Regions from separate parts of the Crassaminicella indica genome, predicted to be linked through region 4. Evidence: riboswitches for the same ligand, from Rfam matches in the RefSeq annotation. Region 4 holds a riboswitch; each other region holds the start of a gene.
The links. A riboswitch is a leader RNA that binds a small molecule or an ion and turns the genes downstream of it on or off. The one in region 4 is predicted to bind cobalamin.
Positions count from the first base shown of each region.

Region 1: it holds a riboswitch for cobalamin, as region 4 does, so the genes downstream of both, KVH43_RS09720 (cobyrinic acid a,c-diamide synthase CobB) here and KVH43_RS03790 (hypothetical protein) in region 4, are expected to answer to the same signal.
Region 2: it holds a riboswitch for cobalamin, as region 4 does, so the genes downstream of both, KVH43_RS07510 (DUF4430 domain-containing protein) here and KVH43_RS03790 (hypothetical protein) in region 4, are expected to answer to the same signal.
Region 3: it holds a riboswitch for cobalamin, as region 4 does, so the genes downstream of both, KVH43_RS01045 (FecCD family ABC transporter permease) here and KVH43_RS03790 (hypothetical protein) in region 4, are expected to answer to the same signal.

Region 1 is NZ_CP078093.1:2,064,343-2,068,562, forward strand. It holds gene cobU (bifunctional adenosylcobinamide kinase/adenosylcobinamide-phosphate guanylyltransferase) at 1-183, shown strand, start outside; gene cobS (adenosylcobinamide-GDP ribazoletransferase) at 195-920, shown strand; gene cobC (alpha-ribazole phosphatase) at 939-1,526, shown strand; cobalamin riboswitch at 1,588-1,766, shown strand; gene KVH43_RS09720 (cobyrinic acid a,c-diamide synthase CobB) at 1,856-3,259, shown strand; gene KVH43_RS09725 (cobyric acid synthase) at 3,249-4,220, shown strand, end outside.
Region 2 is NZ_CP078093.1:1,561,191-1,565,410, forward strand. It holds gene KVH43_RS07500 (pyridoxal phosphate-dependent aminotransferase) at 1-576, shown strand, start outside; gene KVH43_RS07505 (divergent polysaccharide deacetylase family protein) at 711-1,517, shown strand; cobalamin riboswitch at 1,583-1,748, shown strand; gene KVH43_RS07510 (DUF4430 domain-containing protein) at 1,907-3,013, shown strand; gene KVH43_RS07515 (hypothetical protein) at 3,027-4,220, shown strand, end outside.
Region 3 is NZ_CP078093.1:181,294-185,513, forward strand. It holds gene KVH43_RS01040 (ABC transporter ATP-binding protein) at 1-601, opposite strand, end outside; gene KVH43_RS01045 (FecCD family ABC transporter permease) at 618-1,679, opposite strand; cobalamin riboswitch at 1,819-1,996, opposite strand; gene KVH43_RS01050 (ABC transporter ATP-binding protein) at 2,193-3,041, shown strand; gene KVH43_RS01055 (ABC transporter permease) at 3,042-3,773, shown strand; gene KVH43_RS01060 (cobalt-factor II C(20)-methyltransferase) at 3,751-4,220, shown strand, end outside.
Region 4 is NZ_CP078093.1:796,239-800,458, reverse strand. It holds gene KVH43_RS03805 (ABC transporter substrate-binding protein) at 1-329, shown strand, start outside; gene KVH43_RS03800 (ABC transporter permease) at 304-1,059, shown strand; gene KVH43_RS03795 (ABC transporter ATP-binding protein) at 1,061-1,786, shown strand; cobalamin riboswitch at 1,808-1,990, shown strand; gene KVH43_RS03790 (hypothetical protein) at 2,287-2,493, shown strand; gene KVH43_RS03785 (hypothetical protein) at 2,524-2,772, opposite strand; gene KVH43_RS03780 (ABC transporter substrate-binding protein) at 2,900-3,838, shown strand; gene KVH43_RS03775 (FecCD family ABC transporter permease) at 3,886-4,220, shown strand, end outside.

The sequences.
Region 1 (4,220 bases), 1.3 Mb from region 4:
GCCATTCGAGAAGAAGACATTTGGTGTATTATGGTTACTAATGAATTAGGAATGGGAATTGTGCCTGAAAATAGAATATCTCGCATATTTAGAGATATTGCAGGAAGAATAAATCAACTTATTGCAAGAGAAGCGGATGAAGTGTATTTTACTGTTTCAGGAATTCCTATGAGGTTGAAATAGGAGGAAATGCTATGAAAAAATTTATTGTAATGCTTCAGTTTTTAACTCGTATTCCTATTAATTTGTATTTAAAAGTAGATGAAAAAGATTTTTCAGATGGGATTATATATTTTCCATTGGTAGGGCTTGTCATCGGCATGTTTATGGTATCCTTTCATTATATAGGATATAAGCTAGGAGGTGCTTTTTTGGCTGCTACTATATCAGTTGTTTCTGAGGTTTTTATTACTGGAGGACTGCATTTAGATGGATTGGGAGATACCTTCGATGGGATTTATAGTAATAGACCAAAGGAAATTATATTAGAGATTATGAAAGATAGTAGATTAGGAACAAATGCAGCATTGGCTATATTTTGTACTATTCTTTTAAAAATTGCATTCATTTATAGCTTTTCATTACCAGATGTTTATGGAGTATTACTACTTATGCCTGTTTTTTCAAGGTTGTCTATTGTTTATGCTGCAAGATTTTCTGTATATGCAAGAAGTAGCGGAATGGGAAATCTGTTTATAGGAAAGACCAACAACAAGCATTTAGCAATAGCAGTAATGATTGCAATTTGTATATCCTTTATAAATATTCGAGCAATTCCTTTTACTCTAATATGTTTTTTGTTTAGTATTTGGTATATAAAACACATTAGCAGTAAAATAGGAGGAATGACAGGAGATACATTAGGAGCATTATGTGAGCTTTCAGAATTAGTATATTTACTTTATTTTTCCAGCATATAAGAGAAGGTGGGGAGCTATTTGAAGTTGATATTTGTAAGACATGGAGAAACAGAAGATAATAATAAGGGATTATATTGTGGATGGAATGATGTGGAGCTTACTGAAAAAGGAATGATGCAAGCAAAGAAGGTTTGTGAAAAATTAAAAGAAAGAAAGATAGATTATATTATTACAAGTGATTTGAATAGAACCATGAAAACGGCAGAAATGATTAATAAGTATCATCATAAAAAAATTATTTTAGAAAAAAAGTTAAGAGAAATGAATTTTGGTCTATGGGAGGGATTAAGCTATAAAGAAATAAAGAAAAAATATGCAAAAGAATTAAGTGGATGGGAAGCGGATTGGATTGATTATGCACCTCCTTTTGGAGAGAGTGTAAGGCATATGTATAAAAGGGTTACATCGTCTATAGATAATATTATTGCTGAATATAAGGATAAAAATATTTTGATAGTATCTCATGCAGGATGTATTCGAGCTATTTTAGCTTATTTGATTGGGAATGGGATAGAAGATTATTGGAAGTATAAAATAGAAAACTGTGGTATTACTACAATTGAAATGGTTGATAAATTGCCTGTTCTGATTGGACTAAATCAATGATATGTATTTATATAAAATAAAAGCTGTTGAAATAAATGTCGTATTTTGATAGGATTGAATAAAGTGAATAATGAAAATGGGTGTCGTAAGACTTAAAAAGGAAGTTCGGTGAAAATCCGACACAGCCCCCGCTACTGTGAGTGAGGATGAAATCGGTAAAATACCACCTAGCATATAGGGAAGGTATCGAGAGTAAAGTGATTCACGAGTCAGGAGACTTGCCTATTTGATTCATTTGAAGTACCTTCGGCGGGAAGGGAAGAGAAAGTTTTAATGCTCATGCCCTGGCTAGTGATGGTCGGGGCATTTTTTGTGAAGGGATGATTACTATGAGATTGCCTAGATTTGTGATAGCAGGCACGCAAAGCGGAGTAGGAAAAACTACTATTTCTACTGGAATTATGGCTGCTCTTAAAAAGAGGGGAATAAAGGTTCAACCCTTTAAGGTAGGACCAGATTATATCGATCCTGCTTTTCATACTTTTGTAACAGCCAATAAATCTAGAAACTTAGACAGCTGGATGCTAGATAAAAATAGTATTATAAAACTATTTGCTAAAAATGCGATGAATAAGGATATATCTGTTATTGAAGGTGTTATGGGCTTATATGATGGATATGGAGTAAAAAAAGATGAAGGAAGTACAGCGCATGTTTCGAAAATTCTAAATGCACCTGTCATTTTAATTATTAATGGAAAGGGAATGTCTTCAAGTGCAGCTGCTCAAGTATTAGGATATAAGTTGTATGATGAAGGTGTAAATATAAAGGGCGTTATTATTAATAACATTTCAGGAGAAGTTCATTATGATTTATTAAAAGAAAGCATTGAAAGAGATACAAAAATAAAATGTATTGGTTTTTTAAAGCCTAATAAAAATATTGAGTTGAAAAGTAGACATTTAGGATTAGTACCTAGTGTAGAGGTAGAGAACTTAAAAAGGAAAATAGATGAAATCGCTAAGATGGTAGAAGAAACTATTGATTTAGATGCACTATTGGCTATTGCAGGAACAGCCGAAGAAATTTCATACAAACCAGAAAAATATAAAAGGATTGTAGGAAATGTAAACATTGGAGTTCCTTTAGACAAAGCTTTTAATTTTTATTATGAAGATAATTTAGATTTATTAAAGGCTTTAGGAGCAAACATAGTATATTTTAGTCCTTTAAAAGATGAGGAATTACCTAAAAATCTCCACGGGTTATATATAGGGGGAGGATTTCCAGAGATATTTGCAAAGGATTTAGAAGAAAATATTTCTATGAGAAATAGTATTAAAAAAGCTATTGAGAAAGGTTTGCCGACCTATGCTGAATGTGGAGGGCTTATGTATCTGTCAAAAGGGATTACCACATTAGAGAATCGAGAGTATGAAATGGTAGGTATATTTAATACAAAAGCCAGTATGACAAAAAGGCTTCAAAGATTTGGATATGTTTATGTAAATATCGACAAATCTTGTGCAATTGCAGAAAAAAAATATTCTGTAAAAGCCCATGAATTTCATCGTTCAACAGTAGATGATATTAAAGAAGATGAATATGTATACACTGTGAATAAAATAAGAAATGGAGAAATCGTTAAGACGTGGAAATGTGGATTTAAAAAGTATAATGCTTTAGGGGCGTATGCACATATTCATTTTTATAGTAATATGAGCATTGCAAATGACTTTATAAAAAATTGTATATCTTTTAAGAATAGGAGTTGTGAAGAATATGAAAAGTAAAAGTTTAATGTTTCAGGGAACAGCTTCTTCTGTAGGAAAGAGTTTGCTTACAGCAGCATTCTGCAGGATATTTTATCAAGATGGTTACAAAGTAGCTCCTTTTAAATCACAGAATATGGCACTAAATTCATATATTACAAAAAAGGGAATGGAAATGGGAAGAGCTCAGGTGGTGCAGGCTGAGGCTGCTAAAGTAGAACCTAGTGTACTCATGAATCCTATTCTTTTAAAGCCAACAACAGATAAAAAATGTCAGGTGATTTTAAATGGTAAAGTATATCGGAATATGTCAGCAGTAGAATATCATGAGTTTAAACCAACCTTAGCAAAAATGGTAAAAGATTCATTTGATGAATTAGCAAAGCATTATGACATTGTAGTATTAGAAGGAGCAGGAAGTCCTGCGGAAATTAATTTAAGAGATAAGGATATTGTAAACATGGGGATGGCAGAAATGGCAGATGCAGATGTAATCCTTATTGGGGATATAGACCGTGGAGGGGTTTTTGCTTCTATCTATGGAACGATTATGCTCCTTACAGAAGAAGAAAGAAAGAGAGTAAAAGGAATTATAATCAATAAATTTAGAGGAGATGTAGAGATATTAAAACCTGGAATCAAAATGTTAGAAGAATTAACGGGTATTCCTGTTTTAGGAGTAGTTCCATATTATAATGTACAAATAGAAGATGAGGATAGTTTGGCTGAAAGATTTAGGACTGAAAGAAATAATAAAGGACAAATAGAGGTTGCTGTTCTTTATTTACCCCATGTATCTAATTTTACAGATTTTAATGTATTTGAAACGCAAGAAGATGTAAATTTAAGATATGTCATGAGAGGACAATCGATTGGAAATCCAGATATGTTGATTATACCTGGTTCTAAGAATACACTTGAAGATTTGATTTATTTAAAGGAAACAGGTTTAGCTAAAGAAATTTTCAGATTAAATAAAGAA
Region 2 (4,220 bases), 760 kb from region 4:
GAAATTTACGAAAAATTAATATATGATGGAAAACATAAAAGTATTGCTTCTTTAGGTGATGATATAAAAAAATTAACTATTGTGATTAATGGTATGTCAAAGGCGTATGCTATGACTGGATGGAGAATAGGATATTTAGCAGCAGACAAAGAAATTATTAGCATTATTAATAATATTCAAAGTCATGCTACCTCTAATCCTAATACTATTGCACAGTATGCGAGTATAGCTGCTTTAAAGGGAGATCAAAAACCAATATATAAAATGATAGAAGCATTTGTAGAAAGAAGAAATTATATGGTTGAAAAGATCAATAGTATTGATGGATTATCTTGTAGAATGCCAGAAGGAGCATTTTATGTAATGGTAAATATATCAAAAATTATAGGAAAGACCTTTAATGGATTTACTATTAATAGTTCAATGGATTTTGCAGAGTATTTACTAGAGAATGTAAACGTAGCAGTAATTCCAGGGATCGCTTTTGGTGCAGATAATTATATTAGATTATCCTATGCTACTTCTCTTGAAAATATTCAAGAAGGATTAAAAAGAATAGAAAAAGCTATTCAATAATAAAATAATTGTTTTGAAAAAGCATCTGTGAGGATGCTTTTTTTTTCATGAAAATATATTAAACTAATTGGAATATATTTCTATGTGTTTAGCATAGTATATTAGCATAAAAACGCATAGAGGATGTGAACCTTATGTTCATAGTTGTTACGAAAAAAAGATTGTATAAAGTAATTATAGCTTTACTAATTGTGTGTTTGTTGATGATATGTATTTTTATAAAATGCAGGAAGAATACAAAAACAAATGGAGAGCCAGTTGGATATGTAGTATTGGTGATTGATGATTTAGGTTATCATGGGGATGGAATGGAGGAGCTGTTAAAATTAGATATACCTATTACAGCTGCGGTAATGCCTTTTTCACCATTTACAAAGAGTGATGCAGAAGCTGTACATAAAGCAGGTATTGAGGTAATAATGCACGTACCAATGGAGCCAGTTGTTGGGAAAAAGGAATGGTTAGGACCGAAGGGAATTACTTGTGACTTATCTGATGAAGAAATAAAGCTTAGAATAAAAGAAGGATTAGATGAAATAAAATACGCTGTAGGGATGAATAATCATATGGGTTCAAAAGCTACACAAGATAAAAGAGTAATGAAGGCTATCCTAGAAATTGCAAAGGAGAATAATTTATTTTTTTTAGATAGCAAAACAAACCCTAATTCTATTGTAGCAGATGTAGCAAATGAATTAGATGTTATTTGCTTTGAAAGAGATGTATTTTTAGATAATATAAAAAATCAAAGGGCAATAGAAAAACAGTTGAAAAAACTTGGTAATATTGCTTTAGAAAAAGGGTATGCGATAGGAATAGGACATGTAGGAGCTGAAGGAGGAAAAGTAACAATCAATGCTATAAAAAATATGTATCCTATTTTAGAAAAAGAAGGAATTAAGTTTGTAAATTTATCAAAGTTAAAGAGAAATTTACATTAATATGTGAATATGGCAATAGGTTGACAATATGGTAATAAATGCTATAATGTGAATGATATGAAAATTAAATAAAATAGTGTAAGGATTTAGGGAAAAGGGTGAAAATCCCTTACTGTAGTCGCAGCTGTAACCGGCGATGAAAATCAGAATATGCCACTGTCAAATGAATGGGAAGGCCTGATTGGAAGATGACCCGGGAGTCAGAAGACCTGTCGTTACATACTTTTGTAATCCTCCGACTTAGAGGAGAAGAAGAATATTGGTGTTAAAACACAGAAATATCTATTGGGTAATTAAGTATTTTTGAATGATCCCAGTATAAGTACATCTGAATCCTCTTCCAGGTTGGAAGGGGATTTTTTCAATATACGTATTAGGGGGAATGAAGTGTGAAAAAAATAAAGAGCTTGATTACATTACTTCTTGTAATCTCAATGGTATTTTCTTCATGTGGATTTAGTATGGCACAGGGGAAGGATACGGATTCGAAATCGAATGTGGTAGTTATAGATGGTGTTAAATATAAGGGGTATAAAGGACCTGTACAAGGAGAAATCAAATATAAGGAAGGCAGGCCAGCAAATCAGAATTCAAAGGTATATAAAGCATCTGGTGATATTGAAAGTCCATATCATGTTGATTTAGTTGTAACTACTGATTTTGGTCATAAAAAAATATATGCAAAAAATGTTGGGCTTGTAAAAGATGAAGTTGGAATGGAAGTATTATTTAGAAATTTAGATATTCAAACTGCTTATGGTGGTGGGTTTGTGAATGCGATTAATGGGATTGAATCAAAGTTTACATTTTATACAGGAAAAAATAGAAAAAAACAAGATTGGTTTTATTGGGTAAATGGTATTTTGGCGCCAGTAGGTATAGCTGAATATAGACCAAGTCCAGACGATGTAATATGGTGGGATTATCATGATTGGAGTATAACTATGTTTGCACCAGCTGTGATTGGTTCTTATCCTCAGCCTTTTAAAAATGGATTCTGGGGGAAAAATCCAGGAACAGTTATTATGTATACAGATGGCTACAAAGACGAGGCAGAAAAATTAAAAGCGAGTCTTATAAAACAAGGGGTGAAAAAAATAGATTTGGCAGCTTACAATCCAAAAGCTTTAGAAAAGCCAAAGAAATATTATATATTATTAGGAACATGGAATAAACTAGCAAAAAAAAGCAAGCTAATGAAGGATATCAATAGAAAAAATAAATTAATTGGAACGTATGTGAAATTTGAAGGAGGAAAACTAAAAGCTTTAGATTTTAAAGGAAAGACTATTTCATCTTATGATCATGCTGGAGCTATTTATGCTTATGCAGCAGGAATAGGAAGTGTTAATCCAATATGGATGGTTACAGGAACAGATGATGAATGGGTAAATAAGGCATTAGATGTACTTATTAATAAACCAAAGTCTATTGATAGATATTTTAGTGCAGTTATATCAAAAAACGGCATAGAAAATGTACCGTATGTTCATTAAAGGATGTGAAAGAATGAAAAAAATAGGGTTTTTAGTGAGTATCCTGATTTTTATAATTTGTTTTTCAATTATAGGACAAGCTCAAACTATTGACATAGAAGTAAATGTTGGTTTTGATGGAAAAATAAAGCTTGGTGGAATGAATCCTATAAAAATTATTTTAGATGCTAAAGAAAATGAATTGGTAGGAGATCTAAAAATATATGTAGGAGAAAGAATTTATACTCATCCTATAAATTTGAAATCAAATACTAAAAAAGAATATATGTTTTCTATACCTGTTTTGAAAGAAAATGAAAAGCTAGAGGTAAATATTGAAAAAGATGGACAAGTTATAGAAAATAAGACGATTACTTTAAAAATTCTTCCTAAAAATACAGTATTTATAGGTGTTTTAAGTGATACTCCTGAAAATTACTATGGAATAAAGGAAATGCATAAAGGTTTATTTCATGATAAAAATATTGAAGTAATCAAATTAAATGAAGAAATGTCGTATACCGTAAAGGAATTAGAAAATTTGAACATATTAATTCTTGATAATTTTTATACAAATAATCTATCAAATGAAAGTGAAGAAATATTGAAAAAATGGATTGCTAATGGAAATATATTGTTAATTGGTGATGGAAAATATGCATATAAAAATTTAACAGGATTCCTTAAAGGGATAGAAGAGAAGAAAAATATAGGGGATGGATGGGTGATCCCTGTAAAAGGTAATGCATTTATCAATATGATAAATAAAAATATTACTCCTTTTGGGATAAATAAAATATTAAATAATGACAATTTAGATAAAAGAATCAATGCTTCAAAGAACCTTTATGGAGCAGCAGATTATTTATTAACACCTAATTACAAAACAGTATGCTTTTTATTTTCATTTTTAATAATTTATATTCTTTTATTAGGAATCTTTATGTATTTTGGAAAGAAAAAATGGTTATTCTCATCGATAATTATGATTGCCTGTATTGTTTTTTACGGATTTTCTTTTATAGGAAATCTTGATAAGCTAAAGGCTGTCAGTGCAGCCGTAAAAATATATCATCATGGGTTAGATTGCTATAAATTTACTAGTATTTATCCAGATAAAGAAGATAATATACGTCTTCAATTTGTTAATGGTCATTTTATAGATGTGCTTAATGGCACAGACTATGTATTAGACCCAGTTGATAAAAAGGTAGATTATATTATAAAA
Region 3 (4,220 bases), 610 kb from region 4:
TTAAATTCAAATCATGCATAATAGCTATAACAGTAAGATGCTCTTTCTCAATACAATCCTTTAATAAATTTAAAAAATAAATAGTATACTGAATATCCATATTTGAAAAGGCTTCATCTAAAAATAATACCTTTGGCGTTTGGGCTAGAGCCTTTGCTAGCATAACTCTTTGTTTTTCTCCCCCACTCAATTCAGTAATAGGAATATCAGAAAATTTTAGCGTATCTGTCATCTCCATGCATTCTCGTACTATCTTCATGTCTTTTGGGGTTAAATTCTTCATACGACTCTTAAATGGATTTCTTCCCATCATCACAACTTCTAAGCATGTAAAAGGGAATCTAATATCTACATTTTGAGACACAAAAGCTATTCTTTTACTTAAATCTTTTATACTATAGTCTTTCAAGCATTTATTTTGAAAATAAATATTTCCACTATATTTATGAAATTGTCCTGTAATCAAGCTAAGTAGGGTAGTCTTTCCTGAACCATTTGGCCCAATAATCGTTGTAAATTTTCCTTGTTCAATAAAAAAACTAATATCATGTAAAATTTCTTTATCATCGTATGAAAAAAATAAATTTTTTACTTTATACATATTAGCCCCCTTTACTTTAGTGCAGCGATTTATTTCTCGTCATAAAAATATATATGAAGAATGGTCCTCCAAGCAATGTTGTAAGCACACCTACAGGAATTTCTATATTCATCAATACTCTTGCACCTGTATCTGCTACCAATAATAATTCTGCACCAAGTAATGCTGAAAGAGGAATCAAAGTACGGTTATCAGACCCAATACAAAATCTAAGCATATGTGGCACAATAAGACCTATAAAGCTGATAATCCCACTTACAGATACGCATACAGCCGTAATGAATGAACCACATATTAAAAAAATCCTTCTTACACTTTGTGTATCAATACCTAACAATTTTGCTTCTTTCTCTCCCAAGCAAAGAAGATTCAAATCCTCTGAAAAATATATACAAATAATTATACATAATATTATCATCGGAAAACTCATCAAAACATGTTCCCAGCTTCTTGCTGATAAGCTTCCCATTAACCAATTCACAATAGGTGCAACGTTTTCTCCTGCTAGATTTTTTAAAAACTTAATACCAGCTGAAAGAATAGATGTCACTATAATTCCAGCAATAATCAAATTTGAAGAGCTTAAAACTCCTTTAACCTTAGCAATAGAAATCACAATACCTAATGTTATAAATGCACCAATAAAAGCACACGCTGTTATAGGAACTTGAAAATTATCCATCAAAAACATATTTATAAAAAGTGCTAGTGCTGCTCCAAAGGCTGCTCCAGATGAAACACCCATAGTATAAGAATCTGCCAATGGATTCATAAGCAACGACTGAAAAACAGCCCCTGAAACTGCCAAACCACTTCCTACTATCATTGCTGTAAAAATTCTTGGAAGCCTTACATTCCAAACAATAGCCACATAAGAAGCTTTTATATAACTATACACAGACTCATTTCCTGTAATTTTTCCAAATATAATTTTTACAACATCATAAGCACGAATATTTGCTCTCCCTAAATGAACTGATGAAAAAAAAGTGATAATCAATAAAACTAAAAAACAAATACCAATGATTTTCTCTTTATACCGTTTTTGCTGTATAGTCAAAGCCAAATTATTCTCCATAATTCCTCCAGTGGTAAAGTTTCACAAAATACATAATAAAAAAAGAGCTTCTCGGAAAGCTCTATATACACAGTAAAATGGTTTTAACATATCAAAATCTCCATTTTTTACTAGTCTATTCTACTTTCCCTCCGAAAGAATGAATATTAACAATTAGGCAGGTCTCCTGGCTTGGCTTCATTTTACTCCTTAACCTTCCCAAAGCAAACAGCTTCAGTGGTTTTAAAGTTTCATCCACCTCACAGTAGCGGGGGCTGCAGTGGCTTTTACCACTTTCCCTTTTAATTCTTAAAGAAACCTAATATTCTGTATGAATTTGTCAATAACACCTTTAATTATATATAATCATAAAAAGCATGTCAATAATAAGATTATTTTTAGTTTTGAGTATACAAAAACAAAACAGACTACTTAATTTTATATATTTTCGGTTTTAAAAGCTTATATTGATTAATTAGATTGATTCTGTTAGAGTTATAATTGAATTTAAAAACAGGAGGCAGCAATGAATAAATGAAGCATATAATTGAGATCAAAAAAGTAACAAAAAAATATGGAGATTTTACAGCTGTAGATAATTTAAGCTTAAAGATTCAAAAGGGAAGCTTTTTTGGCCTCTTAGGTCCTAATGGTGCAGGAAAAACTACACTTATTAAAATGCTTGTAGGGCTATTAAAGCCAACTAAGGGAACTATCCTTATTGAAAACCAAAAAATGAATCGTGACAATACTTTCATCAAAAGTAAAATTGGCATTGTTCCTCAGCATATCAACCTCGATAAAGAACTTTCTGTAAGAGAAAATCTTATTTTTTCTGCAAAGCTTTATAAAATAAAAGGAAATCAACTTCATCAAAAGATTGAAAAATTATTAGCTTTTTCAGATCTAAAGTCTATAGAAAATAGACTTAGCAAAAAATTATCTGGTGGTATGCAAAGAAAATTAATGATTACTAAAGCATTGGTTAATGATCCTGATATTCTTTTTTTGGATGAACCTACTGTAGGAATTGATGTAAATCATAGAAGGAAAATATGGGATATGCTAAAAGGAATGAAGGCTATGGGAAAAACAATCATTCTTACAACTCACTATATTGAAGAAGCTGAATATCTTTGCAATCAAATAGGTCTTATGGATCAAGGAAAAATATTTTATTGTAATACAAGCGATGCTTTAAAAAACAATCTTGGTAAATTTACTGTCGAATATTTTAATACAGAAAAAATAACAGAATATAAGTATTTTCAATCTATAGAAGAAGCAAAAGAATATGCTCATTCACTTGATACACATTATATTTTGAGAAATACAAATCTAGAAGATGTTTTTTATAATTTTACGAATAGGAAGGTACAATAAATGGAAGTTTTCACAATACTTTGGCGAGAATTTGCTTTTTTCAAAAAAAGAGCTTTCAAAATTACTTCTTCTGCAGTCATCACTCCTCTTTTATATTTATTAGCATTTGGATGGGGACTAGGAGCAGATGTTTCCATAGAAGGATATAGTTATCTACATTATATTATTCCTGGAATAATTGCTATGTCTACAATGCATACAAGCTTTAATGCTGTAGCCATTAGAATTTCTGTAGCAAGACTTCACGAAAAAAGCTTTGAATACTATCTAACAGCACCTGTAAATATGTATTTATTAACACTAGGCTACGTCATAGCTGGAGCATTACGTGGTTTTTATGCGGGATGTATCATTTTAATAGTCTCTTATCTATTTGGTGCTTATATCAATATTACATTTTCTTTTTTGCTAATATGCTTTTTGAACAGTCTTCTCTTTGCTGCTTTTGGATATTTTGCAGCAATGGTCATAAATACTCATTATGACATGAATCGCTTCACAAGCTTTGTCATTACACCTATGACCTTCTTATGTGGAACATTTTTTTCATTAGAAAAAATGCCATATATTATAAAAAGAATCATAGAGATACTTCCTCTTACCCATGCTATAATGGGGCTAAGAAATATCGCACTCAAAGGAATTACTAATTATTTTTCAATATTTATATTACTTACATACTTTTTAATCCTTTATGCCTTAGGTGTATATGCAAGCTATAGAGAAATATAAAACCATTTTTAGAAAGGAGGAAAACGAATACACTCGTATTCGTTTAAAGCTTATGTCAAAATTTTATGGAATTGGTACTGGCCCTGGAGACAGCTCTTTGGTTACAGTAAAAGCAGTAAACACACTTAAAAAATTAGATGTTCTTTTTGCTCCTCAACCAAAGGAAGGGGGAGAAAGCTTAGCTTTATCTATTGTCAAGGAATATATTTTACCTAAAACAGAAATAAAGCAAAGACACTTTCCAATGAATTTCAATGATGAAGAAAGAATAAATGCTTGGAATAAAATTGCAAAATCAATAGAAAATGAAGTAAAAAGTGGAAAAAATGTGGGCTTTATTACTTTAGGAGATCCAATGCTTTACAGTACTTATGTTTATATTTTAGAACTTTTAAGAGGAAAAGTAGAAATAGAAACAATCCCGGGAATCAGTGCTTTTTCAAATAT
Region 4 (4,220 bases):
GTGCAGCGTTAGTGCAAGGCTGTTTGGTTGTAAGAGAAGAGTTTGCAAAAGAAAATCCAGAAATTGTGAATAATTTTTTGGAAGAATATAAAAAATCTGTTAATTGGGTAAATAAAAACAATGAAGAGGCTGGAAAGCTAGTTGAAAAGCATGGTATTGGTATGAAGGCAAAAATGGCTGAGTTAGCTATTCCGAGATGCAATATTGTTTTTCAGGATGCACAAAAATCGCAAAAAACAGTAGAGGGATATTTGAAGGTGCTTTATGATTTTTCACCAAAAGCTGTGGGAGGAAAGCTTCCAGATGAGAATTTTTACTATAAAAAATAAGCTTCCTACAATATTATCTATATTGCTTTTACTATTTATTTGGAGAATGAGCTCGGAAATAATTGCTTCGAAGATCATTCTCCCTTCTCCTGAAGCTACATGTAAAAGTTTATTGATTTTGATGAAATCAGAGAATTTTTTTAAAATAGTGCTAATGACTATAAAAAGAGGATGCATCGGATTTTTTTTATCTTGTTCTTTAGGACTTTTGATAGGCTTATTAACAGGAAGTCATCTGTTTTTAGAAAGGCTTATAGAGCCTATTTTAGTGGTTATTAAATCTACCCCTATTATGTCTATTATTATCTTAGCATTAATTTGGTTTAAGACAGAGTATGTACCAATTTTTGTTAGTTTCTTAGTGGCTTTTCCTATTATATGTGTAAATGTTTCTGAAGGAATAAAAAGTGTAGATGTGAAGCTTTTAGAGATGGCTAAAATATACCATGTGAGAAAATATAGAATTATCTTAGAAATATATCTTCCAGCGATCTCACGTTATTTTTTAGCAGGCGTTTCTACTGCTATGGGAATAGGCTGGAAGGCTGTTATTGCAGCAGAAGTTCTAAGTCAGCCAAATTTTGCGATAGGTACAAGCCTTTACAATGCAAAGGTTTATATTGAAACAGAAAATGTCTTTGCATGGACAGTGATAGCTGTGTTATTAAGCTTTATATTTGAAAGAGCTATAAGAATATTAGAAAAAAAGATTATGCGATGGAGAGGTTAATATGACCCTAAAGATTCAACAGTTATATAAAAGCTATCAAAGGCTTGTAGTATTTGAAAACTTTAATATAAATATTCCACAAGAACATATTACTTGTATTTTGGGTCCATCAGGATGTGGAAAAACTACTTTGTTAAATACGATTAGTGGAATTGTTAAAGCTGAAGCAGGAGAATTTTTAGGATTTGGTGATAAAGTTATTGGGTATCTTTTTCAGGAACCACGGCTTCTACCGTGGAAGAGTGTATGGGGGAATATTGAATTTGTATTAAAGGATGTTTATTCAAAGGAAGAAAGGGAAAAAATCATATCCCAATATATAAAAATGGTGAATTTAGAAGGCTTTGAAGATTATTATCCAAAGGATATTAGTGGTGGAATGCTGCAAAGAGTTGCTATTGCTAGGGCTTTTGCATATCCTTCTGATATTCTACTTATGGATGAACCTTTTAAGGGATTGGATTTAAAGATAAAAAGAGAGCTTATTGATGCTTTTATTAAGCTATGGATGAAAGATCTGAGAACAGTGATTTTTGTAACACATGACATAGAAGAAGCCATAAGCTTAGGGGATAGGATTTATATTTTTAGTAAGGCACCTGTCAAAATAAAAAAGAGCTTTGAGATTGCTACTGCGAAAGAGAAAAGAAGCTTAGAGGATGAAAGCTTAATAAAGATAAAAAAAGAGATTCATGATATTTTATTTATTGACGATTTGGATACTTAATGGTATAATGAGATGAAATTAAATATGGTGATTGCATTAGGTACCTTTTTTAAGGTTTAATAGGGAAGTTCGGTGAAAATCCGGCGCAGCCCCCGCTACTGTAAATGATGACGAAACCTCAAGCAACCCACTGTGAAAACGGGAAGGGGAGAGGGAGTAGGAAGATTCATGAGTCAGGAGACCTGCCTATTGTGTATGTTACTACCTTCGGTGGGAAGGCCAGGAAACAAAGTAAAAGCTTACATATTATTTTATATGGAGTATGTTTTGTCCTGTCTTCTGACAGGACTTTATTGTTTTAGGAAAGGAGGCTGATAGGAATGAATGATTTAGTATATGGATTAAGCACATTAATCCCTTTCCCACTAGATACCATATTTTCAGACAATTATATTAAACTACTAAAATTTGTTTCTTATGGCCACTTTCCAGAACCACCTAATCAAGTTCAAGTCTTATAAAGATGGTATATTGATTTGAATTTGAAAGGAGAGCTTAATATGGTGGTTAGTATGTCTATGTATAAAAAATTAAAAAGCAACAGTAGAATGATAACAGGAAATATGAAAGCAGATAAAGTGTATGAAAACTTATTCCTTCGAAAGTCTGTAAAAAATAAAAGAGAACTAAAGGAAGTTTTTTGGAAGGAATTAAAGCAATCTTTTATTCATAATGAAAGGCCCATTAAAAATCTTATATATAGATAAAAAAAGAGCCTTGCTAGTGAAGGCTCTTTTTTATTGAATTTTTAGCCGCTGCATAAGATTTTTTACGGTTTTTTCAAAAGCAATTAAATAATATTTGTTTCCTAATTCTTTTTCGCATTGCTGAATTTTTTTTAGTTCTTCATCAGTGAGCTTAGCAAAGGGTGGGATTTTATTTAATTGTTGATATTGCTGATAAGTGATATACTGTAATTGCCAAACACGATAAAGACATTTTTGATACTTTAAATATAGATCATAATTATATGGATAATAATTCATTTAGCTTGTACCTCCTTTTGTAATAATATATGAAAAAACATAAAGCTTGTTCCAAATAAAGCATTTGAATAGATAAATAAAAATTACACAAAATATAATAAATGCAAAATAGGATGGAGGTGTAGTTGTGCTTAAAAAGAATAGATGGATATCAATATTTATGATCATCATTTCTATAATATTGTTTTGTTCTTGTGCTAAAACAAATGAAAAAGTAGAAGAACAAAAAGAAGCTGAAAAAAAGGGTCAGTATCCACTTACAATTGTTGATTCTTACAATCGGGAGGTTATAATTGAAAGTGAGCCTAAGAGAGTTGTATCTATTGCTCCAAATATAACAGAAACTATATTTGCTTTAGGGGCAGGTGAAAAATTAGTAGGAAGAACAGATTACTGTGATTATCCAGAAAAAGTAAAATCGATAGCGAGTATAGGAAGTCTTATGGAACCAAATATTGAAAAAATTGTAGCTTTAAAGCCTGATTTAGTAGTTGCATCTACTCATTTTAAGGAAGATGTACTAAACAAATTGGAGGAATTGAATGTAAAGGTTATTGTTCTTTATGGAGAGGAAAGCTTTGAAGGAGCTTATGCAATAATCGGTAAATTAGGGAAGGTGCTTAATGCACAAGAAGCATCAGAAAAAATCATATCTAGTATGAAGGATCAAGTTAAAAATGTTATAGATAAAGTAAAAAATGCAGAAAGACCAGAAGTTTATTATGTGGTAAGCTATGGAGCAGGTGGAGATTATACTGCAGGAGAGGGAACATTTATTGATAAAATGATAAACTTGGCAGGAGGGAAAAATGCTGCTAGAGATACAACTGGATGGAAGTATAGCTTAGAAAAATTAATAGAGAAGGACCCAGATATATTAATATGCTCAAAGTATTATGATGCAAAGAAGGGAATTATGAATACAAATGGATACAAGGATTTGACAGCAGTGAAAGAAGGAAGATTGTTTGAGATAGATAATAATCTTCTCGATAGGCAGGGACCAAGACTTGCAGATGGTCTTTATGAATTAGCAAAAATAATACATCCAGAATTATTTAAATAGCAGATTATGATAATAAAGCTTGTTATGCTTTAAAGTGAGGAAAGTATATGACCTACATACAGAAAAGGAAAGGCTATAAAATTTTATTTATTTTTCTATTATTTTTATTGTGCGTATTAATTTTATTTGTAAGTACTCTTGGTGTTTCTGATATATCTTTTGTGGAAGCAGTTAAAATCTTATGTAGCAATATTCCATTTATAGGGAAATATGTTGTAGCAGATGCTATTAATGAGTCAAAAAAATTAATTGTTTTAGGGATCAGATTACCAAGAATTATATTGTCATCATTGATTGGTATGGCTTTAGCAGGATCGGGAGTAATATTTCAAGGTATTTTTAAAAATCCTATGGCAGATCCTTATGTGTTGGGGGTATCATC